Regions from separate parts of the Micromonospora sp. NPDC049047 genome, predicted to be linked through region 3. Evidence: riboswitches for the same ligand, from Rfam matches in the RefSeq annotation. Region 3 holds a riboswitch; each other region holds the start of a gene.
The links. A riboswitch is a leader RNA that binds a small molecule or an ion and turns the genes downstream of it on or off. The one in region 3 is predicted to bind cobalamin.
Positions count from the first base shown of each region.

Region 1 (10,311 bases), on a different contig from region 3:
TGCCCGGAGCGGGCGGCGGAGAGGAACAGCGCCATTGTGGTGCCGTGCCGGGCGAAGTCGCGGACCCGCTCGCCGGGCGGCATCGGGGTCTTGCCGCCTTCCAGGCGGGTGAGGATCACCGACTGGGCGACCTCGGGCACTGTCAGCTCCCGCCCGACGATCGCCGCGACCGCGGTGAACGAGGAGACCCCGGGCACGATCTCGACGGCCAGGCCGAGCGCCCGGCACAGGTCCAGTTGTTCCTGCACCGCGCCCCACAGCGCCGGGTCGCCGGAGTGGATGCGGGCCACCGTCAGCCCCTGCTCGGCGGCCCGCCGGTAGAGCGGCAGGACACCCTCGATCGGTAGCTGCGACGAGTCGACGATCTCCGCGCCGGGCCGGGCGTGGTCGAGCACGTCGGCGTGCACGAGGCTGGCCGCCCAGATCACGATGTCCGCCGCGGCGATCACCCGGGCGGCCCGCAGGGTCAGCAGGTCCGCCGCCCCGGGGCCGGCTCCGACGAACCACACAGTGCCGTCGCTTGTCACAGCTTTCCTCCTCGGTGGTCGCGGCGGGCCGGCACCAGCAGCGTCGACAGGTACGGCAGGTCGTGCTCGGCGTCGTCGACTGGGCCGATCCGTTCACCGGGCAGACCCAGGCTGCGCCCGAGCACCGCGTCGGCGAGCCGGCCCTGTCGGCGCAGCTCGGCGAGCAGCTCCGGATGCCGCCGCCAGCCCTTGTAGGCGACCACGGTGCCCGGCCCGGCGAGCGCGTCGGCGAACAGCGTCAGTCCGGCGGTGGCCGGCAGCAGGGTCAGCGGCTCGCGCCCCTCGCAGAGGGGGATGCCGCTGCGCGCCGCCAACTCCTGCATGGCGGTGACGCCGGGCACTGTGGCCACCCGCACCGCCGGGCGCAGCGCCCGGACGCTCTGCGCCAGGTAGCCGAAGGTGGAGTAGACGTTGGGGTCCCCGATTGTCGCGAACGCCAGCGACCGCGCGCCCGCGTCGATCGTCTCGACCACCACCCGGGCCGCGTGATCCCAGGCCGCCGCCCGGCGGGCGGTCACCCCACCCCGGTCGTCCAGGGCGAACGGCAGCCGGCGCAGCCGGTCCACCGGCACGTGCTCGCGGACTGTCGTCTCGGCCCGCCCGGCGTCCGCGCCCGCCGGCGTCGCGGCGGCGGTCGCGGTCGGCGCGACCCGGTCCGCCATCACGGGTACGAAGACCACGTCGGCGTCACGCAGGATCCGCACCGCCTTGACGGTGAGCAGTTCCGGGTCACCCGGGCCGACACCGACACCGGTCAGCGTGGCATCGGCGGGACCCGCCTCGATGGTCGGCCTCGCGTCGGCGCGCTGCGCGCTCATCGGCACGCCTCGACCAGTCGGCGGGCGGCGGCGGGGTGACCGGCCCAGTGGGTGTGCAGGTAGGAGGCGTGCACCCGACCGCTGACGAAGCCGTGCTCCGCGTCGTCCCAGCGCCACGCCGACCGGTCACCGTGCCCAGGGTCGGTGGTGGTGCGGTGGAACTCGTGGCCGCGTACCGGCTCACCGGCACGGGCGATCGGGGAGTCGGTGACCGCCACGGCTTCGCGGTAGCCGAGGGTGAGCCGGCCGGTCATCCGGGCGGTCAGGTCCAGCCGACCGCACATCGGTACGCCGTCCAGGGACCGCCCGAGGTAGAGCAACCCGGCGCACTCGGCAACGATCGGCCCGTCGAAGTCGGCCAGCTCGGCGCGCAGCGCGGTGTTCCCGGCAAGCGCCTCGGCGTACGCCTCGGGGAACCCGCCGCCGACGACCACCGCGCGGGTGCCGGCGGGCAGCGTCGGGTCGTGCAGCGGGTCGACGGTGCGCACGTCCGCCCCGGCCGCGGTGAGCAGTTCGGCGGTCTCCGCGTACGAGAAGGTGAAGGCCGGACCACCGGCGAGCGCGACCACCGGCCGCCCGGCACCGGCCGGCCCGCCGACCGCGGTGACCGGGTCCCACGCCGGGGCGGTCAGCGGCGGGGCGCTGCGGGCCAGGTCGAGTACGGCGGCCAGGTCCACTGTGGCCTCGACCAGCTCGGCAAGCGCGGTGACGATCGCCAGGGACTCGGGGGCCCGCTCGGCGACCGGGACCAGCCCGAGGTGCCGGGCCGGCGCGGCCACCTCGGCGGCGCGGGTGACGGCCCCGAGCACCGGCACGTCCACCTCGGCGAGGGCGTCGCGGAGCAGCTTCTCGTGCCGCTGTGAACCGACCCGGTTGAGGATCACCCCGCCGATCCGCACCGCCGGGTCGAAGGCGGCCATGCCCAGGGTCAGCGCGGCGGCCGAGCGGCCCTGCGCTGTGGTGTCCAGCACCAGCAGCACCGGTGCGTCGATCAGCCGGGCGACGTGCGCGGTGGAGGCGTAGTCGCGCCGGCCCACAGCGCCGTCGTGCAGACCCATGACGCCCTCGACGACGGCGATGTCGGCGGGTGTCGGGACGCTCGCGCCGTGGCGCAGCAGGGCGGCGATCCGGTCGGCCCCGACCAGGAAGGGGTCGAGGTTGCGCCCGGGTCTTCCGGCGGCGAGGGCGTGGTAGCCGGGGTCGATGTAGTCGGGGCCGACCTTGTGCGGGCTGACCGTCAGGCCGCGACGGCGCAGTGCGGCGAGCAGCCCGGTGGCGACTGTCGTCTTGCCGTGGCCGCTGGCCGGCGCGGCGACCAGCAGCCGGGGCGGCGCCCACTGTGTGCTCACCACTCGATGCCCTTCTGGCCCTTCTGGCCGGCGTCCATCGGGTGCTTGACCTTGGTCAGCTCGGCCACCAGGTCGGCGGCGGCGACCAGCCGCGGGTCGGCGTCGCGGCCGGTGATCACCACGTGTTGGAAGCCGGGCCGGTCGGTCAGGGTGGCGACCACCTCCTCGACGTCCACCCAGCCCCACGTCATCGGGTAGGTGAACTCGTCGAGCACGTACAGCCCGTAGCGTTCGGCGGCCAGGTCGCGCTGGATCTGCCGCCAGCCCTCCAGGGCGTCGGCGGCGTGGTCGGCGTCGCCGCCGCGCTGGATCCAGGACCAGCCCTCGCCCATCTTGTGCCAGGCCACCGGTGCGCCCTGGCCGGTGCGCTCGTGCACCTCGCCGAGGGCCCGGAAGGCCTGCTCCTCGCCCACCCGCCACTTGGCGCTCTTGACGAACTGGAACACGCCGATCGGCAGGCCGGCCGTCCAGGCCCGCAGCGCCAACCCGAACGCGGCAGTCGACTTCCCCTTCATTTGTCCGGTGTGGACCATCAGCAGTGGCCGGTGCCGCCGCTGCCGGGTCGTCAACCCGTCGGCGGGCACCACGCTCGGTTGTCCCTGCGGCATCAGCGGTCTCCCGTTCGCGCGATCGTGTGGTCCGGCTCGGTCATCGGTGTCCGTCGTCGCTCACGCCGGGCCGGCGAGCGCCGGGCCGGCGAGCGCGGCGCCGTCCGGGTGGGTGAGGGCGGCCAGCGGGTGGTGGGAGGCACCCAACTGGGTGGCCAGCCGACGCGCCAGGTGCAGGCGGACCGGACCGGTCTCGCAGTCGACGACCACGCAGGGCGCGCCGGTCGCCGCGAGCACCGCCGCCGCCGTGGCGGCACGGTCCAGCGGGCGACTTCCCGCTGTGGCGCGGCCGTCCGTGACGACGAGGACCAGGGGACGCCGCAACGGGTCGCGCAGCCGCTGCACCCGCAGCAGGTCGGTGGCCGCGAGCAACCCCTCGGCCAGCGGCGTACGCCCACCGGTGGGCAACTCGGCAAGCCGGGTCGAGGCGGCCAGCACCGACGAGGTGGCCGGCAACAACGTCCGCGCGCCGGCTCCCCGAAAGGCGATCACCGCGACCTTGTCCCGCCGCTGGTACGCGTCGGTGAGCAGGGCGAGCACCGCGTCCTTCACTGCTGTCATCCGCTGCCGGGCACCCATCGAGCCGCTGGCGTCCACCACGAACAGCACCAGGTTGCCCTCGCGGCCCTCGCGGACGGCCTCCCGCACGTCGTCCGGGCGCAACCGCAGCGGGCCGGTCAGCCGCCCCCGGGAGGCCTGGTGTGGCGCGGCGGCGCGGACCGTCGCCGGCAGGTGCAGGGCCGCGACCCGACCGGTCGGCACCCGTGCCCCGGTGGTGCGCCCCCGCCCGGTGCGGGCCCGGGAACGCCGGCCGGGCACCCCGTCACCCACGCCGGGCGCGGTGAGCACCCGCGCCCGCAACCCACCCCGGGGTACGGCCACCGGCTGGGTCCGCCCACCGCCAGTTGTCGGCTCGTCGTGATCGGCCGCCCGTGCTCGGCCGTCGCGGCTGCCCGCGCCCCGGCCGTCACCTTCCCGGTCGTCCGCCGAGAGGGGCGGCCGACAGTCGTCGCCTTGGTCGCCCGACTGACGCTGCGGCCAGCCGTCGCCGCCGTCCACACGTCCGTGCGGGCCGGTGCCGTCACGCTTCGCCGAGTGCCCGGTCGACTCGGGTTCCCCCTGATCCACGCCGTTTGCGCCGCCGTGCGGGCCGCCGTTCGTCGGGTCGACGCTGCGCGGGCCGCCGGGACCGGCCGGGCCACCGCCCTGCGGACCACCGTCGTTCGGTCCAGCGCCGGTCGGGCCGCCGTCGTCCGGCCCACCGCCCTGCGGGCCGCCGTCGTTCGGGCCGCTGTCGTTCGGGCCGCCGTCGTCCGGGCCGTCGGGGTGGGCGTCCTGGGCACGTTGCAACGCCTCGTCCAGGCGCTTCTCGTCCAGTCCGGGAGTGTCGAACGGGTCGCGGCGGCGGCGGTGCGGCAGGGCCAGCCGGGCAGCCACCCGGACGTCGTCGATGCCCACCCGGTCCCGGCCGTGCCAGGCGGCGTGGGCCAGGGCGGTACGGGCCGTGACGATGTCGGCGCGCATCCCGTCCACGTCGAACGCGGCGCACACCTCGGCGATCTGGCGCAGCGCGGCGTCCGGCAGGCGTACCCCGGGGAGCCGGCGACGGGCGGCGGCCACCTGGCCGGCGATCTCCGCATCGGCGTCGGCCCACCGGGCGGCGAACCCGGCCGGGTCGGCATCGGCGGCGAGCCGGCGACGGACCACCTCCACCCGCACCTCCGGGTCCCGGCTGGCGCCCACCTCGACGGTGAGCCCGAACCGGTCGAGCAGCTGCGGACGCAGCTCCCCCTCCTCCGGGTTCATGGTGCCGACAAGCAGGAACCGGGCCGCGTGGCTTACCGAGACACCCTCCCGCTCGACGTGGCTGCGGCCCATCGCCGCCGCGTCCAACAGCAGGTCGACGAGGTGGTCGTGCAGCAGGTTGACCTCGTCGACGTAGAGCACGCCCCGGTGCGCGGCGGCGAGCAGACCCGGCTCGAAGGCGCGTACCCCGGCGCCGAGAGCCTTCTCCAGGTCCAGCGAGCCGACCACCCGGTCCTCGGCGGCGCCCACCGGCAACTCCACGAGCCGGGCCGGACGGGTCTCGGCGGCGGCGTCGGCGGGATGCGGGCCGTCCGGGCAGCCCGGGTCCGGCCCGCCCGGGTCACAGCCGAAGCGGCAGCCGACGACCCGGCGGACCGGGGGCAGCAGGGCGGCGAGGGCGCGCACGGCTGTGGACTTGGCGGTCCCCTTCTCGCCGCGCACGAGGACCCCGCCGATCGCCGGGGACACCGCGTTGAGCAGCAACGCCAGCCGCATGTCGGCCATGCCGAGCACCGCACTGAACGGAAAAGTGGTCATGCCCGGTCCTCCAGATCGCCCTCACTGGCCAGGTACGTGTCGCGCAGCCGGTCCAGGGTCGCCGGTTCGGGGTTCGCCCACAGCCCCCGGTCGGCGGCCTCCAACAGGCGTTCGGTGATGCCGCGCAACGCCCACGGGTTGGACCGCTCCAGGAACTCCCGGGTCGTGTCGTCGAACAGGTACGCGGCGGCCAGGTGCTCGTACATCCAGTCGTCGACGACCCCGGCGGTGGCGTCGTAGCCGAACAGGTAGTCCACTGTGGCGGCCAGCTCGAACGCGCCCTTGTAGCCGTGCCGGCGCATCGCGGCGATCCACTTCGGGTTGACCACCCGGGCCCGGAACACCCGCCGGGTCTCCTCACCCAGGGTGCGGGTGCGCACGTCGTGCGGCATCGCCGAGTCACCCACGTACGCCTGCGGTGCCGTGCCGGTCAGGTGGCGGACCATCGCCACCATCCCTCCGTGGTACTGGAAGTAGTCGTCGGAATCGACGATGTCGTGCTCGCGGGTGTCCTGGTTCTTGACCGCCACCGCGATCCGGGCGAAGGAGCGTTCCATGTCGGCGCGCGCCTCCCGCCCGTCCAGGCCGCGGCCGTAGGCGTAGCCGCCCCACACCGCGTACACCTCGGCCAGGTCGGCGTCACTGCGCCAGGTCCGGGCGTCGATGAGCGGCAGCAGGCCCGCGCCGTACGCCCCGGGTTTCGAGCCGAAGATCCGGGCCGTGGCCCGCCGCTCGTCGCCGTGCTCGGCGAGGTCGGCGGCGACGTGCGCCCGCAGGTAGTTGTCGTCGTCCGGCTCGTCGAGGGCGGCGACCCGCCGTACGGCGTCGTCGAGCAACGCCACGACGTGCGGAAACGCGTCCCGGAAGAACCCGGAGATCCGCACTGTCACGTCGACCCGGGGCCGGCCCAGCTCGGCGGTCGGCACCACCTCGATGCCGGTGACCCGCCGGGACCTGTCGTCCCAGACCGGCCGGCAGCCCAGCAACGCGAGGATCTCGGCGATGTCGTCGCCCTGGGTGCGCATCGCGCTGGTCCCCCACACTGTCAACCCCACCGAGCGGGGGTACGCCCCGGTGTCGGCCAGGTGCCGGGCCAGCAGCGAGTCGGCGAGGGCCACCCCGACGTCCCAGGCGTTGCGGCTGGGAATGGCCTTCGGGTCGACGGAGTAGAAGTTGCGGCCGGTGGGCAGCACGTTCACCAGGCCCCGGGTGGGTGAACCGGACGGGCCGGGCGGCACGAACCGGCCGTCGAGCGCACCGAGGGTGTTCGTCAGCTCGTCGGTGGTGCGGTCCAGCCGGGGCACCAGCTCGGTCGCGGCGAAGCGCAGCACTGCGGCGACGTCCGGGATCGGCTGGCCGGTCACCTCGACGACCACCGCGTCGACCGCGTCCACCGCCCAGTCCAGGGTCTCCATCCCGACCACCAGGCGCCGGGCGAGCGCCTCGATCAGGTCGATCGCGTCGGCGGCGGTGCCGGCCGGCCCGTCCACCACGTCGGTAAGCGTGGTGGGCACGGTCAGACGTTCGCCCGGGGCCGCGAGCAGCGCCTGCTCGTCGAGGGAGTACGCGACGGCGAGCGCCTGCCGCAGGCCGGGCAGGGCGTGGGCGCCACCCCAGATCTGGGGTGCGCGCAGCACCGCGAGGACCAGGTTGACCCGGGGTTCACCGGTGGGAGCGTCGGCGAGGATGTGCAGCCCGTCGCGGATCTGCACGTCCTTGACCTCGCACAGGTACCCGTCGAGGTGCAGCACGAAGTCGTCGAAGTCGTCAGCGTCGGGCATCGCCTCGGCGTGCAGGTCGTGGTGCAGCTCGGCGGCGCGGACCAGGTCCCAGATCTGCGCCCGCACGGTCGGCACCTTCGCCGGGTCGAGGGCCTGCACTGTGGCGTACTCGTCGAGCAGTTGTTCCAGTTTGGCCAGGTCGCCGTAGGTCTCGGCGCGGGCCATCGGCGGCACCAGGTGGTCGATCACCACTGCGTGCGCCCGGCGCTTGGCCTGGGTGCCCTCGCCGGGGTCGTTGACGATGAACGGGTAGACCAGCGGCAGGTCACCCAGGACCGCGTCGGGCGCGCAGCCGGCGGCCAGGCCGAGGCCCTTGCCGGGCAACCACTCAAGGGTGCCGTGCTTGCCCAGGTGCACGACGGCGTCCGCGCCGAAGCCGCCGTCGTCGACAGGGGCGGCCAGCCAGCGGTACGCGGCCAGGTAGTGGTGACTCGGCGGCAGGTCCGGGTCGTGGTAGATGGCGATCGGGTTCTCCCCGAACCCACGCGGCGGCTGGATCAGCAGCACCACGTTGCCGAAGCGCAGCCCGGCGAGGACGATGTCCCCACTCTCGGTGTAGAGCTGGCCGGGCGGCTCACCCCAGTGTTCGCGCATCCGCTCGCGCAGCTCGGCGGGGACCCTGTCGAACCACCGCCGGTACGTGTCCCCCGGTATCCGGGCCTCGGCGGCGGCCAACTGCTCCGGGGTGAGCCACTCCACGTCGTGCCCACCGGCGGCGATCAGCGCGTGGATCAACGCGTCACCGTCGTCGGGCATCGGGCCGTCGCCCAGGTCGTAGCCGTCCTCGGCCAGCGCGGCGAGCAGCCGGACCGCCGAGACCGGAGTGTCCAGCCCGACGGCGTTGCCGACCCGGGAGTGCCTGGTGGGGTACGAGCTGAGCACCACGGCGACCCGCTTGTCACCGTTGGGCACGTACCGCAGCCGGGCGTGACGCACCGCGATCCCGGCGACCCGGGCGGCCCGCTCGGGATCGGCGACGTAGACGGAGAGGCCGTCGGCGTCGATCTGCTTGAACGAGAACGGCACAGTGACGATCCGGCCGTCGAACTCCGGGATGGCCACCTGCATCGCGGCGTCCAACGGGGACAGCCCGGCGTCGCTGCCGGCCCACTGCTCGCGGGTGCTGGTCAGGCAGAGCGCCTGGATGATCGGCACATCAAGGGCGGCCAGGGCGCCGACGTCCCAGGCGTCCTCGTCGCCGCCGCCGGAGGCGTCCGCGGCGACCGCGCCACCTGCCGCGAGGACGGTGACCAGCAGCGCGTCACAGCGGGCGAAGAGCCCGAGCGGTCCACTGTCGGCGGTGAGCCCCCGCAGCGAGCCGCAGAAGATCGGCAGCGGACTGCCGCCGGCCTCCCGCACCGCGTCGACCAGCACGTCGACGAAGCCGGTGTTGCCGGCCAGCGCGTGTGCCCGGTAGAAGACGATCCCCACCGTGGGCCGGTACGGGTCGGCCAGGTGCGCGCCGTGCACGCCGTACGCCGGGGTGCGGGCGGGCGGGGCGAACCCCTCGCCGGTGAGCAGCACCGTGTCGGAGAGGAACCGGGCCAACTGCCCGAGGTTGTCCGGCCCACCCTCGACCAGGTACGCGAGCGCCTGGGTGACGTCCCCGGACGGCACTGTGGAGATGGCCATCAGCTCCGCGTCGGGCAGCGTCTCGCCACCGAGCACCACCGTCGGCACACCGGTGGCGAGCACCGCGGCGAGACCGTCCGGCCAGGCCTGTCGACCGCCGAGCAGGCGTACGACGGCGAGGTTCACCCCGTCGAGCAGGGCGGGCACCTCGTCGGCGGCGACGCGGGCGGGGTTGGCGAGCCGATAGTCGGCGCCGCTGGCGCGGGCGGCGAGCAGGTCGGTGTCGGCGGTGGAGAGCAGCAGGATGCGCACGGCAGGCTCCGGAGAGTGACGCCCCGGCGGCCACTGAGGCGACCTGGACGAAGCGGGTGGGTGCGGCGTCAGCCGGTACGACGGCGCGACCGGACCTGTCGACGCGGACGTCGGGGGGTCGGTCGGCGCCGGGCGCTCAGCTCAGCGGGACCGGTGGCCCGCTCGGCCGACCTGGAGCCCGCCGGCGCGGCCGGCGCTCTGGATGCCGGCGCGGCCGGTCGTGGGCGCGGTGCGGCGCCCACGACACCTGTCGTGGCGATTGTCGTCAATGTGTGCGACGCCGTGCGTCATCGGGTCCTCCTCGGGTGTCCACGCCCTGGGGTACGTCCCGACGGCCGAAGTATCCTGGCTTCCGGATCGACGCTCTCCCCCGGCCTTCCAACCGCAGACACACGGCCGTGACTCACGAGGGGGGATCGCTCCCCGGTGACAGTGGCGGGACCGCGTCGGATTCGCACCGACTTCCTTCACTGCCGTCAGGCCGCGAATGCTGCCACACCGCCGCGCCGCCGGTCAACGTCGACCCCGAGGCCGTCAAGCGGGCGCAGTCCATTGACATACGCCGATAATGATCGCCACGAAGTCGCGCCCGGCAATGGCGCCGGCCTATGCGGCATCTCGCTTTCTCTGCTGTGCCGCGCGCGGCGGGGCGGCCGTTCCCGCGGTGCGTCAGGTGACGCCGAGCGGGGTGCGCACACCCGCGCTGACCTGCGACGGTCGGCCGGCAGGGCGGTGTCAGGCGGCGCGGTCACCTAGGATCGGCGACCACCGCAGCAACGTCCGCAATCGATCCCGGAGGTCGATCACCATCGTCGCCATGCGATTTCACCGGCTCGCCGGCCGGGTCTGGCTCTGCCCAGGTGATCCGGACCCAGCGGCGGTCCAGGCCGGCGTCGCCGTCGTGGCCGACGAACGCGGCAGTGTGATGATCGACGCCGGGCAGAGCCCCGGGCACGCCCGCGACATCCAGGCGGCGCTGACCGCCGCCGGGCTGCCGCCGC
Region 1 covers NZ_JBEZEY010000001.1:396,669-406,979, reverse strand. The annotation lists gene cobM (precorrin-4 C(11)-methyltransferase) at 1-527, opposite strand, end outside; gene cobI (precorrin-2 C(20)-methyltransferase) at 524-1,345, opposite strand; gene AB0B86_RS01735 (cobyrinate a,c-diamide synthase) at 1,342-2,697, opposite strand; gene cobO (cob(I)yrinic acid a,c-diamide adenosyltransferase) at 2,691-3,302, opposite strand; gene AB0B86_RS01725 (VWA domain-containing protein) at 3,363-5,645, opposite strand; gene cobN (cobaltochelatase subunit CobN) at 5,642-9,310, opposite strand; cobalamin riboswitch at 9,649-9,778, opposite strand; gene AB0B86_RS01715 (MBL fold metallo-hydrolase) at 10,128-10,311, shown strand, end outside.
Region 1: another riboswitch for cobalamin. It lies ahead of cobN (cobaltochelatase subunit CobN); the one in region 3 lies ahead of AB0B86_RS10995 (acyl-CoA thioesterase).

Region 2 (10,311 bases), on a different contig from region 3:
CGACGCTGCGCTGGCGCCCCTCGCCGACGTAGTCGTACACCCCGCCCCGGAAGAACTCGGAGCTGGCCGGGTCGAGACAGATCGTCACGTCGGCGCCGGGCTCGTAGCCGGCGTCCTCGATGGCACGCAGGACGAAGCGCAGCGCCTCGTCGGCGTCCGTGACGTTCGGCGCGAAGCCGCCCTCGTCACCGACGTTGGTGCTGTGCCCGGCCGCGGCCAGGGACGTCCGGAGGGTGTGGAAGACCTCCGACCCCATCCGGACCGCCTCGGCGAACGTCCGCGCCCCGACCGGAGCGATCATGAATTCCTGGAAGTCCAGCGGGTTGTCGGCGTGCGCGCCGCCGTTGATGATGTTCATCATCGGCACCGGCAGCAGGCGGGCCCCCACCCCACCGACGTAGCGGAAGAGCGGCTGCCGGTGGGCCAACGCCGCTGCCTTGGCCGTCGCCAGGGACACCGCGAGGATCGCGTTGGCGCCCAGCCGACCCTTGTCCTTCGAACCGTCGAGGGCGATCATCGTCTCGTCGACAAGCGCCTGGTCCTCCGCGTCGAGCCCGATCACCGCGTCGGCGATCGCACCGTTCACCGCGGCGACCGCCGTCGTGACGCCCTTGCCGTGGAAGCGCGTCGGGTCCCCGTCACGCAACTCGACGGCCTCGTTGGCGCCCGTCGACGCACCGGACGGTACGGCCGCCCGCCCGGTCGATCCGTCGGTGAGGACCACGTCGGCCTCCACCGTCGGGTTGCCCCGGCTGTCGAGGATCTGCCGCGCCCGCACCCGATTGATTGCCGTCATCACACACTCCCTGGTCACACTGCCTTTTCGCAGCCAGACTGGCAGGAAACGGCGGTCCTGGCACCGCGACGATGGACACGTTGACCCGTACCCCGGGGTGCGGGTTTAGGGTCGCGGGATGCGGGTGGGTGAGCTGGCACGACGGACCGGGACCACGGTCCGGGCACTGCGGTACTACGAGTCGGCCGGGTTGGTGGTGCCCCGACGGTTGGGTAACGGCTATCGCGAGTACGACCCGATCGCGGTGCGGTTGGTGGCGCAGATCCGCGAGTTGATGGCGCTCGGCCTCACCGTCGAGGAGACCCGCCCGTTCGTCGAGTCGATCGCCGGTGGTGCGGACGACACCGACGTGTGCGCGGCGGCGGTGGCCACGTACCGCAGCACCATCACCAACCTGCAGGAACGGATCGGCCGGCTGACCGCCCAACGGGACGCGCTCGACGCGCGCCTCGACGCCGCCGCGACCCAGGTCGTCCCCGGCGGCGCGCCGGTCGGCATCGACCCGGCCGCCCTGGTCGGGATCAGCCTGCCGGACCTGTCCTTCTACGGCACCGACGGCCGCCCGGTCGATCTCGGCGCGCTCGGCCCCGGGCGCAGCGTCATCTTCGTCTACCCCCTGACCGGGCGGCCGGGGGTCGACCTGCCCAACGGCCTACTGGAGGTCCACGGTGCCCGGGGCAGCACCGAGCAGGCCGCCTGGTTCCGCGACCACCACGCGGAACTCCGCGCGGCCGGCGCGGCCCGGGTGTACGGCCTGTCCGCGCAGTCGACCGGCTACCAGCGGGAACTCGTACACCGGCTGCGGCTGCCCTACCCGCTGATCCCGGACCCGCGGCTGACCCTGGCCAGCGCGCTGGGCCTGCCGACCCGCACCGCGGGGGACATGACGCTCTACGAGCGGTTGACCCTGATCATCGCCGACGGCGAGGTGGAGCACGTCTTCCACCCGATCCCGGACCCGGCGTCGCACCCCCTGCACGTGATGCGGTGGCTCACCAAGCGACGCCAGGACCCGGGATCGGTAGCCGCCTAGAAGTCGTCGTCGAAGGCGACGGTGCCGGCCACCCCGACCTGGTACGCCGACACCCGGCGCTCGAAGAAGTTGGACAGCTCCTGCACGTCCTGCAACTCCATGAACGCGAACGGGTTGCTCGACCCGTAGTGCGGGGCGATACCGAGCTGGGCCAGGCGGCGGTCGGCGACGTGCTGGAGGTACTCCCGCATGTCGGCAAGCGTCAGACCGGGCACCCCCTGGCCCACCAGGTCCTCGGCGAACTGCACCTCACACTCGACGGCCTCGGCGAGCATCTGCCGCACCTGGTCGGCGAGATCGTCGTCGAACAGGTCCGGTTCCTCGGCGCGGACGGTGTCGACGACGTCGAACGCGAACGCCATGTGCATCGACTCGTCGCGGAACACCCAGTTGGTGCCGGAGGCCAGGCCGTGCAGCAGGCCACGGGAGCGCAGGAAGTAGACGTAGGCGAACGCGCCGTAGAAGAACAGCCCCTCGATGCAGGCGGCGAAGCAGATCAGGTTGAGCAGGAACGTGCGCCGGTCCTCCCTGGTCCGCAGCTGCCGCAGGTCGTTGAGCGAGTCGATCCAGCGGAAACAGAACTCGGCCTTGCGACGGATCGAGGGAATGTTCTCGATGGCGGCGAAGGCCTCGAAGCGCTCGGTCTCGTCCGGCACGTACGTGTCGAGCAGGTTCAGGTAGAACTGGACGTGCACGGCCTCCTCGAACAGTTGCCGGGACAGGTAGAGGCGACCCTCGGGGCTGTTGACGTGCTGGTAGAGGTTGAGCACCAGGTTGTTGGCGACGATGGTGTCGCCGGTGGCGAAGAACGCCACCAGGCGGCTGACCAGGTGCCGCTCGGCCGGCGACAGCCGGTCCAGGTCGGCGAGGTCGGCGTGCAGGTCGACCTCCTCGACCGTCCAGGTGTTGCGGATGGCGTCGCGGAACCTGTCGAAGAAGTGCGGGTAGCGCATCGGGCGGAGGGTGAGGTCCATCCCGGGGTCGAGCAGCATGTGCGTGGTCCTCGTGTCGGAGACGGCGGTGTCGGTGGTGGGGTCGGCGACTGTCACTGGCAGGCCTCGCACGACTCGGGGTTCTCCAGCGAGCAGGCAAGCGCATCCGCGTCGGCCGCCACCGGGGCGACGAGCGCGACGGTGGCCTGCTGGATCCGGGTGGCCGGGCGCGAGCGCAGGTAGTAGGTGGACTTCAGCCCGGCCTTCCAGGCGTACAGGTACATCGAGGAGAGCTTGCCGATGGTCGGCGCGGCCAGGAACAGGTTCAGCGACTGGGACTGGTCGATGAACGGGGCGCGGGCGGCGGCCAGGTCGATCAGGGCACGCTGCGGCAGCTCCCAGGCCGTGCGGAACAGCTCCCGGACGGCGGCCGGCAGCTCGGCGATGTCCTGCACCGAGCCCTCGGCCCGCTTGATCGCCGACCGCACCCGGTCGGTCCACAGACCGCGGGCCTTCAGCTCGCGGACCAGGGCGGTGTTGACCTGGAGGAACTCCCCCGACAGCGTCTCGCGCTTGAACAGGTTCGACACCTGCGGCTCGATGCATTCGTAGCACCCGGCGATCGAGGCGATGGTCGCGGTCGGGGCGACGGCCACCAGCAGCGAGTTACGCAGGCCGTGCGCCGCGACCCGCTCGCGCAGCGCGTCCCACCGTGCGGTCTGCGTACCCTCGACACCCCACAGGTCCGGTTGCAGGTCGCCCCGCGCGGCCCGGGTCTGCCCGTACGCCGGGTGCGCGCCGAACTGCCGTGCCAGGTCGGCGGAGGTCTCCAGCGCCGTCAGGTACAACTCCTCGCTGATCCGGGTGGACAACTCCCGCGCGGCCGGCGAGTCGAACGGCAGCCGCAGCGCGAAGAAGACGTCCTGCAGGCCCATCAGCCCGAGCCCGACCGGCCGCCAGCGGGGGTTGCTTGCCGCCGCCTGCGCGGTTGGGTAGTAGTTGATGTCGATGACCCGGTCGAGGAAGGTGACGGCGGTCCGCACCGTGGCGCGCAGCCGCTCCCAGTCGATGCCGTCGTCGGTGAGGTGGGCGGCGAGGTTCACCGAGCCGAGGTTGCACACTGCCGTCTCGGCGTCACTGGACACCTCGATGATCTCCGTGCAGAGGTTGGACAGGTGCACCACGTTGCCGTCCTCGGCGGTCTGGTTGCACAGCCGGTTCGCGGCGTCCTTGAAGGTCATCCACCCGTTGCCGGTCTGGGCGAGGGTGCGCATCATCTTCCCGTACAGCTCCCGTGCCGGGACCTGCCGCACGTAACGGCCCGCCGCCTCGGCCTCCCGGTACGCGGCGTCGAACCGCTCCCCCCACAGGTCGGGCAGTTCGGGCACCTCGTGCGGGTCGAACAGCGACCACAGCTCGTCGGCCTCGACCCGGCGCATGAACTCGTCCGGGATCCAGTTGGCCAGGTTGAGGTTGTGGGTGCGCCGGGCGTCCTCGCCGGTGTTGTCCCGCAGCTGCAGGAACTCCTCGATGTCCGGGTGCCACGGCTCCAGGTAGACGCAGGCCGCGCCCTTGCGCCGGCCACCCTGGTTGACGGCGGCGACGCTCGCGTCAAGCGTGCGCAGCCACGGCACGATCCCGTTGGACTGCCCGTTGGTGCCGCGGATCAGCGCGCCCCGGGACCGGACCCGGGAGTACGCGATCCCGATGCCGCCGGCGAACTTGGACAGGTTGGCGACCTGGGCGTACCGCGCGTAGATCGAGTCCAGCTCGTCGCGCGGCGAGTCGACCAGGTAACAGGAGGACATCTGGGTGTGCCGGGTGCCGGAGTTGAACAGGGTCGGCGAGCTGGGCAGGTACGCCAGGCTGGAGATGAGCCGGTAGAAGCCGATCGCCTCGTCCGGCGTCCGGGACAGGCCGCAGGCCACCCGCAGCAGCCAGTACTGCGGGGTCTCCAGCACCAGCCGGCTGGTGGGGTGCCGCAGCAGGTACCTGTCGTACACGGTGCGCAGGCCGAAGTACTCGAACCGTCGGTCGCCGTCCGGATCGACGGCGGCGTCGAGGATCGGGGCGTGTGCGGCGACGAACGCGGCGGTGTCGTCGCCGATCAGGCCCTCGGCGTGGCCGACCCGGATCGCCGCGCTGAACGAGGCGATGCCCTGCCGACGTACCTCCTTGTCGACGTAGGCGGACAGCAGCCGGGCGGCGAGGCGGGAGTACTGCGGTTCCGCACCGATCATCTCGGCTGCGGTCTGGATGGAGAGCCGGTCCAGCTCGGCAGTCGTCGCGCCGTCGTACAGGCCGCTGATCGTGCGGGTGGCGACGCGCATCGGGTCGACGTCGGCCAGGTCGTCGGCCCACCGCTCGACCGCCCGGACGATCTTGTTCACGTCCACGGATTCGGTGCCGCCGTCGCGCTTGCGGACCTGCATGGTCGTGCGCCGCACTGCCGCGTCGCCGCCTGCCGGGGCTACCTCGGTGACTGTCACCACTCACTCCTCGCGAGTTCGAGACCTGATGGCCCTCGAACGCGTGGAGACGGACACCGGCGGACGCCACGCCGGCGCGGCGTGGGTCAGGTGGCGTCAGCCGTCCCACGCGGCCTCGGACCGCCGCCCACCCGGGTGCGGGTACGCGGCGCGCTGGCAGGTCTTCGGACTCGTGGGCACTACCGGGTTGGCCGGTCTCCTACTGACCGTCGCTTCCCAGGCCACTTCGTGGCCCAGTGCTCATGACGGCTGTCGTTCCCACTCACCGCTGCGGGACAGTCCCGGATTCGCACCGGGTTCCCTCTTGCCTCGACCGCTCGGGAGAGCGGCCGAACCAGCTGCGCTCGACACCATATATAGGGACGCTGCCGTTGTCACACCCCACATGTCGGTCCCGGGCGTGTCGATGGCGATGCCCGTGATGGTCGTCACCGGCACCGAGGCGCCGGGTCGGCCCGGCTCGACGCGGGGCCGGCGAACGCCGCGCGGCAGGCGACACCGGAGCAGATGCCGACATGCGGAAAGGTGTGATGTATTAGGTCTTTGAATGTAAGGAACCCTACCCATACCCGGTCGTCAATGTGAGTTTCCAGAGTGGACATCCAATCTTCTGGGTTACTTGGCGCGACCCGCTCCAACACCCCATCGGACCGGGAGTGCCTCAGCAGGCCGCGAGTGGAGCAGCAGCCGCGGCGTGGTGCGCGCGCCCACCAGCGCGACGAATACCGCCAGCAGCGCCCTGAGGGCTGGCGGACCAGGCAGGGCGGCCAAGACGACGACGACACATCGATGAATCCGTAGCACGAAAAACATTAGATGTCTTCGATTCCTGGGTGATCGACGTCGTTGACGCGTCGGTTTGACCCTCCGTATACTCCCAGAGATCATCAGATCTTTAGCCTAGCCGGGCGAGGAGCGCATGCCGCAGATCACCGCCGTCACCGTCGAGGACGTCCGCTTCCCCACCTCCCTGACCGCTGACGGCTCCGACGCCATGAACAAGGACGGCGACTACTCGGCGGCCTATGTCGTCCTGCACACCGACGGCGTCGACAGCACCGGTGCGCCACTCGCGGGCCACGGCCTGACCTTCACCATCGGCCGGGGCAACGACATCGTCGTCGCGGCGGCCGTCCACCAGGCACAGCGCCTCGTCGGCGTGGACGTCGCCACGATGGCGGCCGACATGGGAGCGGTCTACCGCCTGCTCACCTCCGACTCCCAACTGCGCTGGCTCGGCCCGGAAAAGGGCGTCGTGCACCTGTCGCTGGCCGCCGTGCTGAACGCGTCGTGGGACCTGGTCGCCCGGCTCGCCGCCAAGCCACTGTGGCGGCTGCTCGTCGACATGTCCCCCGAGCAGCTCGTCGACATCGCGGACCTGCGCTATCTGTCCGACGCGCTGACCCGGGACGAGGCGCTTGCCATCCTGCGCGCCAAGGAGAGCACAAAGGCGGCCCGGCTCGCCGAGCTGAACCGGACCGGCTACCCCGCCTACACCACCTCGGCGGGCTGGCTCGGCTACGGCGACGACAAGCTGCGCCGGCTGTGCCAGGAGGCGGTGGACACCGGCTACGGCTACGTCAAGCTGAAGGTGGGCGCCAACCTCGACGACGACATCCGCCGGTGCGGCATCGCCCGGGAGATCCTCGGTCCGGACCGCCACCTGATGATCGACGCCAACCAGGTGTGGGACGTCGGTCAGGCGATCGAGTGGGTCAAGGCCCTCGCGCAGTTCGAACCACTGTGGATCGAGGAGCCCACCAGCCCTGACGACATCCTCGGGCACGCCGCCGTCCGCCGCGCCGTCGCTCCGATCGGAGTCGCCACCGGCGAACACTGCCACAACCGGGTGATGTTCAAGCAGTTGTTCCAGGCCGAGGCCATCGACTTCTGCCAGCTTGACACCGGCAGGTTGGCCAGCATCAACGAGATCGTCGCCGTGCTGCTGCTCGCCGCGAAGTTCGAGATCCCGGTGTGCCCCCACGCCGGCGGCGTCGGGCTGTGCGAGATGGTCCAGCACGTGTCGGTGCTCGACTATGTCGCGATCTCGGGAGATCTCACCGACCGGGTCACCGAGTTCGTCGACCACCTGCACGAGCACTTCACCGACCCGTGCATCATCGAGGACACCGGCTCGGGCAGCGGTTACGTCCTGCCCCGCGCGCCCGGCTACTCCACCCGGATGCGCCCCGAGTCGGTCGAGCTCTACCGATTTCCCGACGGCCACTACTGGGCGGCGACAGACCCGACTACGGTGTCACCTTCGGAGCCGTATGTGATCGCGGGTGGGACGGCCACCCCCGCCGGCCGCTAGGGGGTTGTCATGTCGCGCACCGACGAGGTGGTGAACGGCATCAAGCGGATGATCCTCGAAGGGCACTTCAAGCCCGGGGATCGACTGCCCATCGAGAAGGACCTCGCCGAGTCGCTCGGCGTCTCACGCGGCTCGCTACGCGAGGGGATGTCGGCGCTGTCGATCCTCGGCATCGTCAACATCCGGCAGGGTGACGGCACCTATGTCACAAACCTCGACGCGCCGCAGCTGCTGGCCCCGATGGGCTTCGTCGTCGACTTCCAGGGCCAGGGCGACCCGCGGCACGTCCACATCGTCCGGCGGCTGCTGGAGTGCGAGGCCGCCCGCCTGGCGGCGACCAGGATCACCGACGAGGCCCTCGCCCAGGCGGCGGATCTCCTCGACGAGGCCGGTCTGATCGCCGGTCAGTCGCCGCAGGAGCACGAACGGATCATGGAGATCGACATCGCGTTCCACCGGATCATCGCGGTGCACGCGGACAATCCGGTGCTCGTGGGTCTGATCGAGGCGTTCGCCGGGCGCACCCTGCGCGGGCGGCTCTGGCGCAGCCTGCACGAGGAGGGCGCGGACCGGCGTACCCACGACGAGCACGTCGCGATCCTGAAGGCCCTGCAGGCCCGGGACCCGGAGCGCGCCCGGATCCGGATGGCCAACCACCTGATCGGGGTCGAGGAAGCGCTGCACGGACAGCCCGACGACGGTGACGCCACCATCGAGCCGGCGCGGTTCTGAGCGCCCACCCCGGCGTACGACGACCCGCTTCGCACCCGCGCACGGCCCGACGGCCCGGGGCGCGCCCGATCCTGTGATCGCGCGCGCCCCGGTCGACGAATTCAGCGTTCGTCCCGCTCTCCGCTGGTGCTGCCGGTCATCGCGGCGACCAGGTCGTCGGTGGTGACCTCGTCCGCGCGCAGCCGGGCCGCCCGACGGCCGAGGCGCAGCACCTCGACCCGGTCGGCGATCTCGAGCACCTGCGGCATGTTGTGGCTCACCAACACCACTGACATGCCGGCGTCGCGGGCCCGCCGGACAACGTCGAGCACCCGCCCGGTCTGAACGACACCGAGCGCCGCGGTCGGCTCGTCGAGGATGACCACGTTCGTCGCCCAGATGATCGCGCGGGCCACCGCGACGCACTGTCGCTGCCCACCGGACAGCATCGCGATCGGGGTGGTGACCCGGGGGATCCGCACACCCAGTTCGTCGAGGGCCGCGGCGGCACCCTGCCGCATGGCGCGCTTGTCGAGCAGTCCCAGCCGGCCGAGCGGCCCGGAGCGCAGGATCTCCCGACCGAGGTACAGGTTGGCGGCCACGCTGAGATCGTCAGCGACGGCGAGATCCTGGTAGACGGTCTCCACCCCCGCACGCCGGGCGTCGACCGGCGTGGAGAACTGGACGGGACGACCGTCCACCCGGATCTCACCCTCGTCCGGCGCGTGCACGCCGGACAGCGTCTTGATCAGTGTGCTCTTGCCGGCGCCGTTGTCGCCGATCAGCGCGACGACCTCACCTCGGTGGACCGTGAAGTCGGCGCCGCGCAACGCCTCGACGTGCCCGAAGCGCTTGACGATGCCACGGGCTTCGAGGACGGGCGGTTCCTCGCCGGTCGGTCGTTTGTCGCTGTCGGCGGTAGCCGTCGGGGTCGCGCCCATCACTGCACCGGAGGGTTGGCGCAACTCGGCTCGAGCACCGCCTTGATCTCCGCGGAGTCGATGTTCTTCTTGGTGACGAACGTGACGCCGGTGTCGGCCGACGCCAGCGGCGCCTTGTCCCGCAGGTGCTTGACCATCTTGTCGACGCCGAAGTAGCCCATCTTGAACGGGTTCTGTACGACGAGCGCGGAGATCTGCCCGCTGCGCACCCCGGCGATCTCGTCCGGGGCGGCGTCCCACCCGATGATGACCACCTTGCCGGACTTCCCGGCCGCCTGGATGGCCTGCGCCGCGCCGAGCACGCTCGGCTCGTTGGCCGCGAAGACACCCTTCAGGTTGGGGTTGGCGGTGAGGATGTTCTCGGTGACCCGTCGGGCCTCGTTGACGTCGCTCTTGCTCGGCTGTTGGCCGACCAGCTTCAGGTTGGGATACTGGGCGAGGCCGGCCTTGAAGCCGTCGACCCGCTCGGTGTTGGTCTGCGATCCGGGCTGGAACTCGACAAGCGCCACCTCGTGGTTGCCGGGGCCGAGTTCGGTGGCGAGCAACTTCGCCGCCTCGGTGGCCGACGCCTTGTTGTCGGTGGCGAAGAGCGGTACGCTCGACGGCTGCGGGCTGGTGCCCGAGTCGATCATCGCGACCGGGATCTTCGCGGCGAGCGCCTGGTCGGTCGCGGGGGCGAGGGCGCTGGAGTCGGTCGCCGCGTACACGATGCCGTCGACCTTCTTGGTGACGAAGTTCTGGATCAGGTTGACCTGGCCCTCGACATCGGTCTCGGTGGTCACCCCGTCCCACTGGACGGTGACGTCGCCCGCGCGCTGGGCGGCGCACTCCGCGCCCGCCTTCACGGTGTTCCAGTAGTCGGCACCGACGGCCTTCGGCACGACGGCGAGCTTCAACGGGCCGCTCGCCTCCTTCGTCGCGCCGCCGTCGCCGTCGCGGACCTCGACCCCGCCGCAGGCGCTGAGCAGCGCGGTCGCCGCGGCCGCAGCCAGAACGGCCCGTACACCCAGGATCGACCGTCGGGTCCGCCGGCTGGTGGTGGTGTGCGCCATGGTGTGTGTCCTTCCTCGTTCGGAGTCTCGGAATGGCATGTCA
Region 2 covers NZ_JBEZEY010000021.1:62,901-73,211, reverse strand. The annotation lists gene eno (phosphopyruvate hydratase) at 1-796, opposite strand, end outside; gene AB0B86_RS26430 (MerR family transcriptional regulator) at 915-1,829, shown strand; gene AB0B86_RS26425 (ribonucleotide-diphosphate reductase subunit beta) at 1,826-2,821, opposite strand; gene AB0B86_RS26420 (ribonucleoside-diphosphate reductase subunit alpha) at 2,875-5,193, opposite strand; cobalamin riboswitch at 5,388-5,604, opposite strand; gene AB0B86_RS26415 (enolase C-terminal domain-like protein) at 6,170-7,564, shown strand; gene AB0B86_RS26410 (FadR/GntR family transcriptional regulator) at 7,574-8,296, shown strand; gene AB0B86_RS26405 (ATP-binding cassette domain-containing protein) at 8,398-9,216, opposite strand; gene AB0B86_RS26400 (ABC transporter substrate-binding protein) at 9,216-10,268, opposite strand; gene AB0B86_RS26395 (ABC transporter permease) at 10,309-10,311, opposite strand, start outside.
Region 2: another riboswitch for cobalamin. It lies ahead of AB0B86_RS26420 (ribonucleoside-diphosphate reductase subunit alpha); the one in region 3 lies ahead of AB0B86_RS10995 (acyl-CoA thioesterase).

Region 3 (10,311 bases):
CCTCGGTCGACCGTGCGCGCTCGACTGTCGGTGGCTGCCTTCGTCCGGGCCGGTTCTGTCGCCGTTGCCGTCGACGACGATGCGGTAGTGGGAAGCGCCCGGCCTATTCCTATTGCCCGAGGTCCCAGTCGTATCGCTGGACACCGAACTCCGCCGTGGCCTGCTCCATGGCCTCAGCAACGGAGTCGTGCAAGGTGTCGGTCATCTCCTCGCCGCTGTCGTCGCAGTAGAACAGGTAGGCCCGTGGTTCATCGCCGTCGTACTGCGCGATGCGCAAGATCACTGGGTGCGGCACCTCGACACGGTGTCCGTCGGCGTAGCCGTAGTAGTGACGGGTGAACCCGGTAGGCCGATGCTGCGGCCCCAACCGCACCTCAGCCAAAATGTTGGGCGCCACCACGCCGATCATGATAGTGCTGCTGTACGCAAGTAGAAAGGCCACCTCCCGAACCCGGGAAGTGGCCTTTGACCTACGTGGGCGATGCTGGTATCGGCCCAGCGACCTCTTCGGTGTGAACTCTCGGCGAGCCGGTCCGATCGGGTGTCATCCGAGGTCGTACGGCGTGCTGGGGTCGCTTCGGGTCGGGTTCGGTGGGCAAAGTTGCTGTACTTCGCTGCTGTACTGCTCGTCGACGAGGAACTGTCTGAAGTGGGTGCGCATCTCCAGCCAGTGGCGGTGTTCGTCGCAGGGGTGGAGTCGGCCGCAGCGGCACAGGCTCAGGGCCGACTCGGCGTGCTTGGTCAGCAGGATGTCCGCATGGGCCACCTGCGCTTTTGCGTACTCCCGAAAGGCCGTCGAGGTGTAGATGGCTCCCATCGGTCACCGCCCTGCCCTGCGGGCGTGGCGGTGGTGCCAGAGGGTCTCGGCGACGGCGTCCACGGGGTCGATGTCCCCGGCCGCTAGGCGCTCGCGGGTGACGGCGATCCAGGGTGGCGACGCGGGGGTGGCTTCGCCGCACGCGGTCCGCATCCCTTCCTGGGCGAGTTGGGCCAGCCGGCAGGGGTCGCGTTGGTTCGTGTGCCAGCAGCCGGTGGCCACGCAGAAGCCGGCGCTGTCGGGCCGGTGAGCCTCCCAGAGAGCGCGGGCCAACCGCCACAACAGACGGTGCTGGCAGTCGGCGGGCGGCTCTTCGGGCGGGTTGTCGACATTGAAGGACATGCGCCGACCATCCCGGCCGGCGGTGAGCCGTTCCATGGCCAGCGGTCATGTCACGGTGACATGGGACGGCTCGACCAGTGCGAATGGTCGCCCTAGGCTGTCGATCTGAACACCTTGAGTAGTCGAAACGCGACGCTGGGAGTTGCCGTGCTGCTCGATCCGCTTCGGGTTCCGGAGGATGCGTGGTCGCACGGCGAGGTGTTGACCGTGCTGGCCGCTCGCGACATCGGCGGTCTGTTCCGCTGGATCACCAGTCTCACCGGGGCGAGTCAAAGCCGGATCGGGGCGGCTGTCGGGCTGGAACAGGGCTACGTCAGCCGAATCATGGCCGGACGCAAGGTCACCTCGATCGACGTCCTGGAGCGGATCGCCGACGGATGCCGAATGCCCGACCAGGCGCGCACCACGATGGGCCTGGTACCTCGCCAGGCCGCACCACCCACCGGCCCCGACCGGCGCACCCCCGGCGAGCCGGTTCACCGGACCTGGCAGGAGGACGTACGCAGTGCCGCAGAGCTTTGGCGAGGTGACGTGAACCGTCGAGACGTACTCCGGCAGGTGGCCTTCAGCTCCGCCGGCTACACCCTGCCGGCGCTGCGCTGGTTCACCGCACCCGACCCGGCCCCGGTCACCCAATCCGGCCGCAACACCGTCGGTCAACCCGAGATTGACACCATCCGCGCGATGACCGCGACCTACCGCCAGTTGGACAACCAGTACGGCGGCGGCCATGCCCGCGACACCGTGTCCCGCTACCTCCACCAGGAGGTTGCCCCGCTGCTCACCGACTGCCGCTACGACCACCACACCGGCCAGCGACTGCTCAGCGCTGCCGCCGAACTGGCCCAACTCGCCGGATGGCAGGCGTACGACACCGCCGAGCACGGCATCGCCCAGCGGTATCTCACCCTCGCCCTGAACTTCGCCCACGCGGCCGGAGACGACAGTCTCGGCGCGGAGATCCTCGCGGCGATGAGCCACCAGGCCACCTACCTCGGCCACACCGCCACCGGCCTCGACCTCGCCCGCGCCGCCGGCCAGACCGCCCGCCGCGCCGGGATCCCCGTCCTGACCGCCGAAGCCCACGTCATGGAAGCTCACGCCCTGGCCAAAGCCAACGACGAACGGGCCTGCGCCGCCGCACTGCACCAGGCGGAACAAGCCCTCGACCGAGCCGACCGCAGCACCGAGCCCCAGTGGCTCAGCTACTTCGACGAGGCGTACCTGTCGGCCAAGTTCGGCCACTGCTTCCACGCCCTTGGCCGCAACACCCACGCCGAACGCTTCGCCGCTCGATCCCTACGCATGGACAACCGCTACGTACGCGGCAAAGCCTTCAACCTCGCCCTGCTCGCCAGCGTCCACGCCCAGCAGGGCGATCCCGACCGAGCCTGCGCCATCGGCGCGGAAGCCCTGACCCTGACCACTCAGCTCCGCTCCGCGAGAGCCGTTGGCTACCTCCGCAACCTGCAAACCCAACTCGCTCCGCACCGGCGACTACCCGCCGTCCGGCACTTCACCGGCCATATCGACGCCACCCTCGGTCCCCGACGCTGAGCGTCACAGCTCTCCCCGGGCCTTGCGCGCGACCAGCTCCAGCACCGCGATCACCGTGCCGGCACCGACGATCTCACCCCGGGACACCAGCCCGTACGCCTCGTCGAGCGGAATCCACGCGACCTGCTCCGCCTCGTTCACGTCCAAGGGTGCGCCGATGTGCTCAGCCTTACGAGCCAGGAACAGGAGATTCTCGGCGTCGGCGGTGCCGACCCACGGTTGGAAGGTCAGCAACGGCTCCACCCCTTGAGGCCGCCAGCCGGTCTCCTCCTCGACCTCCCGCACCGCGCACTGCGCCGGCTGCTCCTCGCCATCGACGTAACCGCCGGGCAACTCCCACACCCACCGGTCGAACACGAACCGGTGCCGCCGCATCAACAACAGACGCTGCTGATCGTCGACCACGGCGACCATGGCCGACCGGGGAGCCCGGATCACGTACTGCTCGAAACGAATTCCGTCGGGCAACTCCACCTCGGCGATGCTCAATTGCGCCCGCCGGGAGTCGTCAACCACCCGTTCACCGTGAATGGTCCAGCGGGTCAACTCCGTCGTCTGCTCCTGCTCCTTCACCCCGCCAGTATCCGCGCCGGACCTCACCACGCACCGCATGCCCGGTTAGGCAAAGAGCCGCACGCCGCCGACCGCATCGCGTCGAGCGATGCCTCCTGCCCAACCCCCTAACACCAGCCGAGACCGCCAGCATCCGCGACGCCCGCCCCGCTGGACCACCACCCACCCCGAACCCGGAACCCGTGCGGGTCGAACGCCGCGTCAGCTGCCGAGGAGCCCTGGTCATCGCGGGCCAACGCATCCACGTCGGCATCGCCCACGCTGGCCGAACGCTCACCGTCGAAGCCGCCGACACCACCCTTCCGCGTCCACGACGGCGACCAGCTCCTCACCGAAGTCCCGCGCACCACCGTCAAACCGATCGCCCGGTTCAAGGTCCGTAAGCCGGAGCCCCCGCGACAGCAAACAGGCGGTCAGGTCGAGTCGGAGTATGCGAGGTGACTGCCACAGTGCCGGCAGCGGAAGAGATAGGCGGTGACCGGGCCGTCCTTGCTCAGCGCTTGCAGATACCAGTCCTTGTCATCGGCCGACCAACCAGACCCGGCCAACTCCAGCCGCAGGTGTTCCAGCGCGTCAGGAAAGGCAGCCAACTCGTTCGCCCCGACCAAGCCATGGAACTCCGCCGCGTCGCGGCAATGGTGCATCCACTGCTCCTGCTGCCACCCCAGAAAGCCGGGCGTCCGGCGGAGAACCACCTCGGTCACGTCGGCAGGCACGTCGTCCGGAACCCGCCAGCTCGTGTCGGTGAACTGCGCGTCGAACATCCCAGCCGCCCGGCCGTCCGCGATGCACCAAGGGCACAGCGCCCTGGCCAGCTCTTCCACCGCGAAGACCGGGCCGACATACGTGAACGGCCGCCGCCGCCGACAACACGCGCACACCACCTCAGCAGCCACGATCGAACCCGTCCCCACCGGATCCGGGTGATAAGCAAACTGCGGAAGACGTTCCTCGTCAGCCAGCACCCGCCGATCCTAGGACGTCACGAGCGGCCACCCGAGCCCTGAACAGCTACCCTGAAACGAAGATCGTCTAGCCGGACGTGTCACCCACGTCCCGAGACTGATCTGTCACGCAGGTCCTGAGACCCGACAGGCCGGCAGCACGGCCGGCAGTCGTCCGTCCCACCCCTCGCGCGAGGGGTCACGGCCGGTTGACGTGTCGGTACCCGGTGCTACTCTGGCGCTCGTCGAGCACGCCAGCGCGGCCCTCCTGCCGGATCGCTGACTCGACTCTGGAGATGCCCCACGGCCTTCCTGCCCTTGATGTGGGCCACGTCCCGCCGGCTCCCGATCGCACCGGCCGCTATGCCGGCTCCCTGAATCCGCGCGCCTCGGCGACTCCCTGAGTCGCTGACGAGAACTGCTGTACTTAGCTGCTGTACGCAAGCAGAAAGGCCACCTCCCGAAGCCGGGAAGTGGCCTTTGACCTGCGTGAGCGATGACGGTATCGAACCAGCGACCTCTTCGGTGTGAACGATCGGCTCTGTTCAGCCGGCGACGTCCACCACCACTTTCCCGTTGGTGGTGCCGCTGGCGACCAGTCGGTGGGCGTCCATGACCGTGTCGAGTGTGAACGGTCGTGGGTCCAGTCGCGGACGTAGGGCGCCTGCCTCGGCCAGCGCCGCGATCTCCCGCAGGATGTCGCCCTGGTGGTCGCGGCCGCGCCCGGTCAACATCGGCAGCAGGGTGAACACCCCGGAGTAGGTCGCTCCCCGGAACGACAGCGGGGCGAGCGAGTGTGACCCCCAGCCCAGCGCGCTGACCACGTGCCCGTGGTAGGTACGCACCGCCGCGAACGACGCGTCGAGGGTCGCCCCGCCCACGTTGTCGGCGATGACGTCGAACCCCTCGCCCCCGGTGTACCTCTGCACGTACTCCTCGACGCTTGTCGAGGTGTAGTCGATCGGCACCGCGCCCAGGCTTTCGATCAGGTGCATGCTCGCCGGGCCGCCCGTGGCGTACGCCTCGGCGCCGCGCGCCTTGGCGAGTTGGACGCCCACGTAACCGACGCCGCCGGCGCCACCGTGCACAAGCACCTTCTGCCCGGCGCGGACCCCGGCCCGGTCGACAAGGCCCTCCCAGGAGGTGATCGCCGCCAGCGGCAACGCGGCGGCCTCCCGCATCGAGAGTGTCCTCGGCTTGCGGGCCAGGAGTCGGGCGTCCACGGCGGCATACTCGGCGAGTGAACCCGGCAGGTCGCCGACGCCACCACACAGTCCGTACACCTCGTCGCCCGGCGCGAAGTCGGTCACCTCCGCGCCGACCGCCGCGACGACGCCGGCGAGGTCCAGGCCGAGCACCGCGGGCAGCTGGATGCGCGCGTGCGCGGCCTTCCCTGCCTGGATCTTCGTGTCGAGCGGGTTGACCCCGCTGGCGACGATCCGGACCAGCACCTGTCCCGGCCCGGGAATGGGCTGGTCGATCTCCTCGACGGTCAGCGGAGTATCGAACTCCCGCAGCACCACAGCGCGCATGACAGGTCACACCCTTCGTGATCGAACTATCACGTAGACGCTATCCAAGCGGCGCGCCGCGGCGGGCGGTATCGGCAGCGACCCGCGTGATTGAGCTGCAGGCACATCGGCCGGCTCCTCGACTGCGCAGGGTTCGGCGCCGCGACGTCCGCTGGGTCCCGCTGTCGGCGGGACCCAGCGGACCGTCAGACCGGAGGCGACTGGGCCGTGTCGGCCAAAAGCAGGGACAGTTCCCGGACCAGATCGTCCATGGACTGGCCGCTCTGTGCTTTGACCAGGCCGAGTGCGAGGTCCGCGAGCAGGTAGAAGCCGAGGGTACGGGCCTGCTCGGAGCCGAACGCCGACATCAGCGCCTCGGCGCCGACGAGGTCACCTCGGTGTTTTGCCGCGATGACCCCGGCGGCGCGTTGGACGATCTCCGCGGCCTCGGGGGTGTACCCGGACACGCCGGATCAGATTTTCGGGGTGGCGGCGCGGCCGGCGTCGAAGCGGGAGGTGACGTCGGTCCAGTTGACCAGGTTCCACAGCCGGTCTACGTAGTCCGGACGGACGTTGCGGTACTGCAAGTAGTAGGCGTGCTCCCAGGCGTCGAACACCAGGATCGGGGCGGACTTTCCGTCACCTGTCCGCCTGAGCACAGCCACGGGCAGTCCGAGCCCGCCTCAGCCCTCGTCGGCGCCGTCGAGCAGCGCCCGGCGCAGGGCCAGCCGGTGCTCGCGGCGGATCTCCGCCTCGCGGTAGCGCCGCCGGTCCCCGTCGGTCTCCGGCAGCAGTTGCGGCACGGTCCGCGGCTGCCCGTCGTCGATCGCGACCATGACCAGGTGCGCGGTGGCCACGTCGGTGGGCGGCACCGCCCGGTCCCACCGGTCGGCGGTGACCTTGACCGCGACCTCCATCGAGCTGCGGCCGGCCCAGGTGATCCGGGCGTCGACGTGCACGACGTCGCCGACCCGCACCGCGCGCAGGAACGCTGTCTCGTCGATCGCGGCGGTGACCGCCGGCCCGTCCGAGTGCCGGGCGGCGACCACCCCGGCCACCGAGTCGATGAGGTTGAGGATCCGGCCGCCGTGCACCGTACCCATCAGGTTCGTGTGGTGCTGATCCATGATCTGCGACAGGGTCAGGTGCGACGCCGACGGCGCTCGGCCGGCGATCGTGGCGGTGTCGTGCACAGCGGCAGTCCGTCCCTCGGGAAACCACACCACGGGAACGCGGACACGCTGACGAGGACGCGCCGACGTACGGCACGTCACCCGCTCAGCCCACCCGCGAGGCCGACGGCGGCGCACACGGTTGTGTACGCGACGTTGGCAGGTCTTCGGACTCGCGGGCCTGACCGGTCGTGCCGGTCTCCTACTGGCCGTCGCTTCCCAGGCCGACGGCCCAGTGCTGATGACGACGTTCGTTCCCACTCACCGCTGCGGGGCAGCCCCGGATTTTCACCGGGTTCCCTCTTACGACGCCCAGCCGGTCACGACGGGGCGAACCAGCGCCGCCCGGAGCATAGCTGGCCAGGGAATGTGTCCACCAGGGCGTCCCGCTGCGGCGGCGCGCGTCCTCATCGTCGACTTCTGTGATTTGAGGAAGAAGATCGCCACCTATTGAAAAAGTCTCGCGGCGGTGAGGATATGCAGATGCGTCGTCTCCCCCAGACTTGCGGGCGGGTGGTCTCGGGCCTCCTCGCGTTCCTCCTCGCCTCGGCGGTCGCCCTCCTCGTGTCCGCCCAATCCGCCGCGGCTCACGGGACTCTCGCCATGTCCACGCCGGCGGGTGGCGCCACGGTGCGCGAGCCGTTGACGTCGGTGCAGCTCTTCTTCACCGAGAAGGCCGCTGCCAACGCGTTCTTCACGGTCACCGCGCCGGGTGGCATCCGGGTCGACAACGGCTGGTCGTATGGGGAGCCGACGCCTCTCGATAAGCCGGTACGGGAGTACTTCCTGGTCAACGGGCAGTTCGAGCCACGGGAGTACACGACCGGGTTCCCGGCGACGGTGGCCGTCACCCACCTGCCGGCCAAGGGGCAGTACTCGGTCAGCTACCTGTCGGTCGCCTCGGACGGCGACACCGTGCGGGGCACCCTGACCTTCCGCTACGACGGACGGGTGACGGCCGCACCCAAGGGGTGGAGCCCTCCGACGAACCAACCGGACCCGGCGCTGGTGGCCGCCACCGAGCAGCAAGGGTCATCCGGGCAGGCGTCGGCGGTGCCGACCACCTCGGCTGAGCCGGTGACCCCGGCGTCCGGGGCGGCGGCGGGCCCGCCCAGCGGGTCGACCGACGAGAGTGGTTCCGGAGTACCGACCTGGGCCGGCTGGGCGGCGGCGATCGCGGCGGCCGGAGCGGCGGCCGGATTCGTCCTCTGGCGTCGCCGAACGGCCTCCACCGGCAAGCCCACGGGCCGGGGCCGTACCTCGCCGGCGGCCTCCGGTCGACGCGGCGGCGGTGCCCGTACCACGAACAGGACCGGCGGGGGCAAGGCCGGCGGAGGAAAGGCGGGCACTGGCCGGGCCAGCGCTCGCACGACGGCCACCGGCAAGGCCGGCGCGGCGACCGGCGGCGTTGCGCAGGCCGCGGGCGACAAGAGGCGACCCACCACCGGGCCGGCCGCGCGCAAGAGCAACACGGTCGTCGCGGCCCGCACGGGCGTCGCTGCCGATCCGACGCCGGCCGATCAGGCAGCGACGGACCGCGCCACCACTGACGACGGATCGGCTGTCGATGCCGGACCTCGGTCCGACACGGACCTGGCCGCCGTGGCACCCGGGTCCCGGCTGAGCAACGCCCACCTGGCGCTGCTCGTCGGTGGGCTGGTGCTCGCCCTGCTGGCCGGGTTCGGGCTGGCCCGCATCGGCACCGGCGACCAGGGCCGGGCGGACAACGCCCGGCAACCGGCGGGCGGTCCGTCCGCCTCCGAGCAGGCGGTGTCCGCGGCCGATGGGCACCAACACCCGGCGGGTACCGGGCCGCACACACATCGGGGTGACACCGCGACGGGCGAGACGCTGGCGACCGGGACCATGGTCAGCGCCGGCGGGTACACCCTGCAACCGCTGGAGCGGTCCCAACCGCCTGGGGTACGCGCGGACTACCGGTTCCGCATCGTCGGGACCGACCGGCAGCCGGCGACCCGCTTCGCGGTCGTCCACGACAAGCCGTTGCACCTGATCGTGGTCGGCCGTGACCTGTCCGGCTACCAGCACCTGCACCCGACGATGGCGTCCGACGGCACCTGGAGCGTCCCCCTGACGCTGGCCCGACCCGGTGGCTACCGCGTCTACGCCGACTTCTCCGTGACCGCGGCCAACGGCACGCAGCTGCCTCTCGTGCTGGGCGTCGACCACACAGTGCCCGGCACGCACACCCCGACGGCGCTGCCGCCGGCGCAGGCCCAGGCGACGGCCGGGCGGTACGCGGTGTCGATGAACGGCACTCCGACGGTGGGGGTGACGGCGCCGATGTTCTTCCAGGTCAGCGCCGGCCCGACCACACCCGCGCAGGTGGAGCCGTACCTCGGCGCTTTCGGGCACCTGGTCGTCGTCCGCGAGGGCGACCTCGGGTACGTGCACGTCCATCCCGAGCCGGAGCTGGTCGACGGGTCGGTCAAGTTCTGGCTGACCGCCCCCAGCTCGGGCCGGTTCCGGGCCTTCTTCGACTTCCAGATCGCCGGAAAGGTGCACACCGCCGAGTTCACGATCAACGTGCCCTGAGACCGGAACTTTCTCCCCGTCGCGGCCGACCATCCAGCCAGCAGCGATCATCGGAGGAAGAACACATGCGCACCACCAGCCCGCTCGGTTCACGCCGCTCGGCCATCGTCCTCACCGCCGCGATCCTGGCGGTGGGCGTCGCTGGTTGCGACTCGTCCGACGCCCCGTCGACCGGGCAGGCCAGTCCGTCCGCGTCGACGTCGGCCAACCCGGACGCCGCTGTGCTCGGCATTCGTGACCCGTGGGTGAAGGCCGCCGACAAGGGGATGACGGCGGCCTTCGGGACCCTGGTCAACGACGGCGACAGCGATGTCACGGTGACCGGTGCCGCGACCTCGGTGTCGCCGATGGAGCTGCACGAGATGGCCATGAAGGACGGCAAGATGGTCATGCAGGCCAAGCAGGGCGGCGTCGTGATCAAGGCGAAGAGCACGCACGCGCTGGAGCCCGGCGGCGATCACCTGATGCTGATGGACCTCACCAGGCCAGTCCAGGCCGGCGACGAGCTGACCTTCACCCTGACCTTCGCCGATGGCCGGACCCAGCAGTTCCGCGCGGTGGCCAAGCCGTTCACCGGCGCGCAGGAGAGCTACGCCCCCGGGCACGGCGAGTCCATGCCCGGCACGAGCGCGACGCCGGGGATGAGCATGAGCCCGGCATCGTGACCGAGATGTCACAGGTCCGACCGGTGAGCAGGCGTGGCCTGCTCACCGGCGGGGCCCTGGCCGTCGGCGGCGCCGTGACCGGCGCGGCAACCATCACCGCGACCCGTACCGACGGCGGGCAACCACAGACGGCTGCCGACACCACGCCGGTGGCGGGCGTCGGCGGCCTGGTCG
Region 3 covers NZ_JBEZEY010000005.1:244,992-255,302, reverse strand. The annotation lists gene AB0B86_RS11040 (hypothetical protein) at 110-409, opposite strand; gene AB0B86_RS11035 (hypothetical protein) at 545-817, opposite strand; gene AB0B86_RS11030 (hypothetical protein) at 821-1,159, opposite strand; gene AB0B86_RS11025 (helix-turn-helix domain-containing protein) at 1,307-2,716, shown strand; gene AB0B86_RS11020 (NUDIX hydrolase) at 2,720-3,328, opposite strand; gene AB0B86_RS11015 (CbrC family protein) at 3,703-4,254, opposite strand; gene AB0B86_RS11010 (zinc-dependent alcohol dehydrogenase family protein) at 4,779-5,765, opposite strand; gene AB0B86_RS11005 (superoxide dismutase) at 5,951-6,211, opposite strand; partial or broken gene AB0B86_RS11000 (Fe-Mn family superoxide dismutase) at 6,218-6,370, opposite strand; gene AB0B86_RS10995 (acyl-CoA thioesterase) at 6,428-6,937, opposite strand; cobalamin riboswitch at 7,057-7,271, opposite strand; gene AB0B86_RS10990 (copper resistance protein CopC) at 7,400-9,472, shown strand; gene AB0B86_RS10985 (copper chaperone PCu(A)C) at 9,538-10,137, shown strand; gene AB0B86_RS10980 (Dyp-type peroxidase) at 10,143-10,311, shown strand, end outside.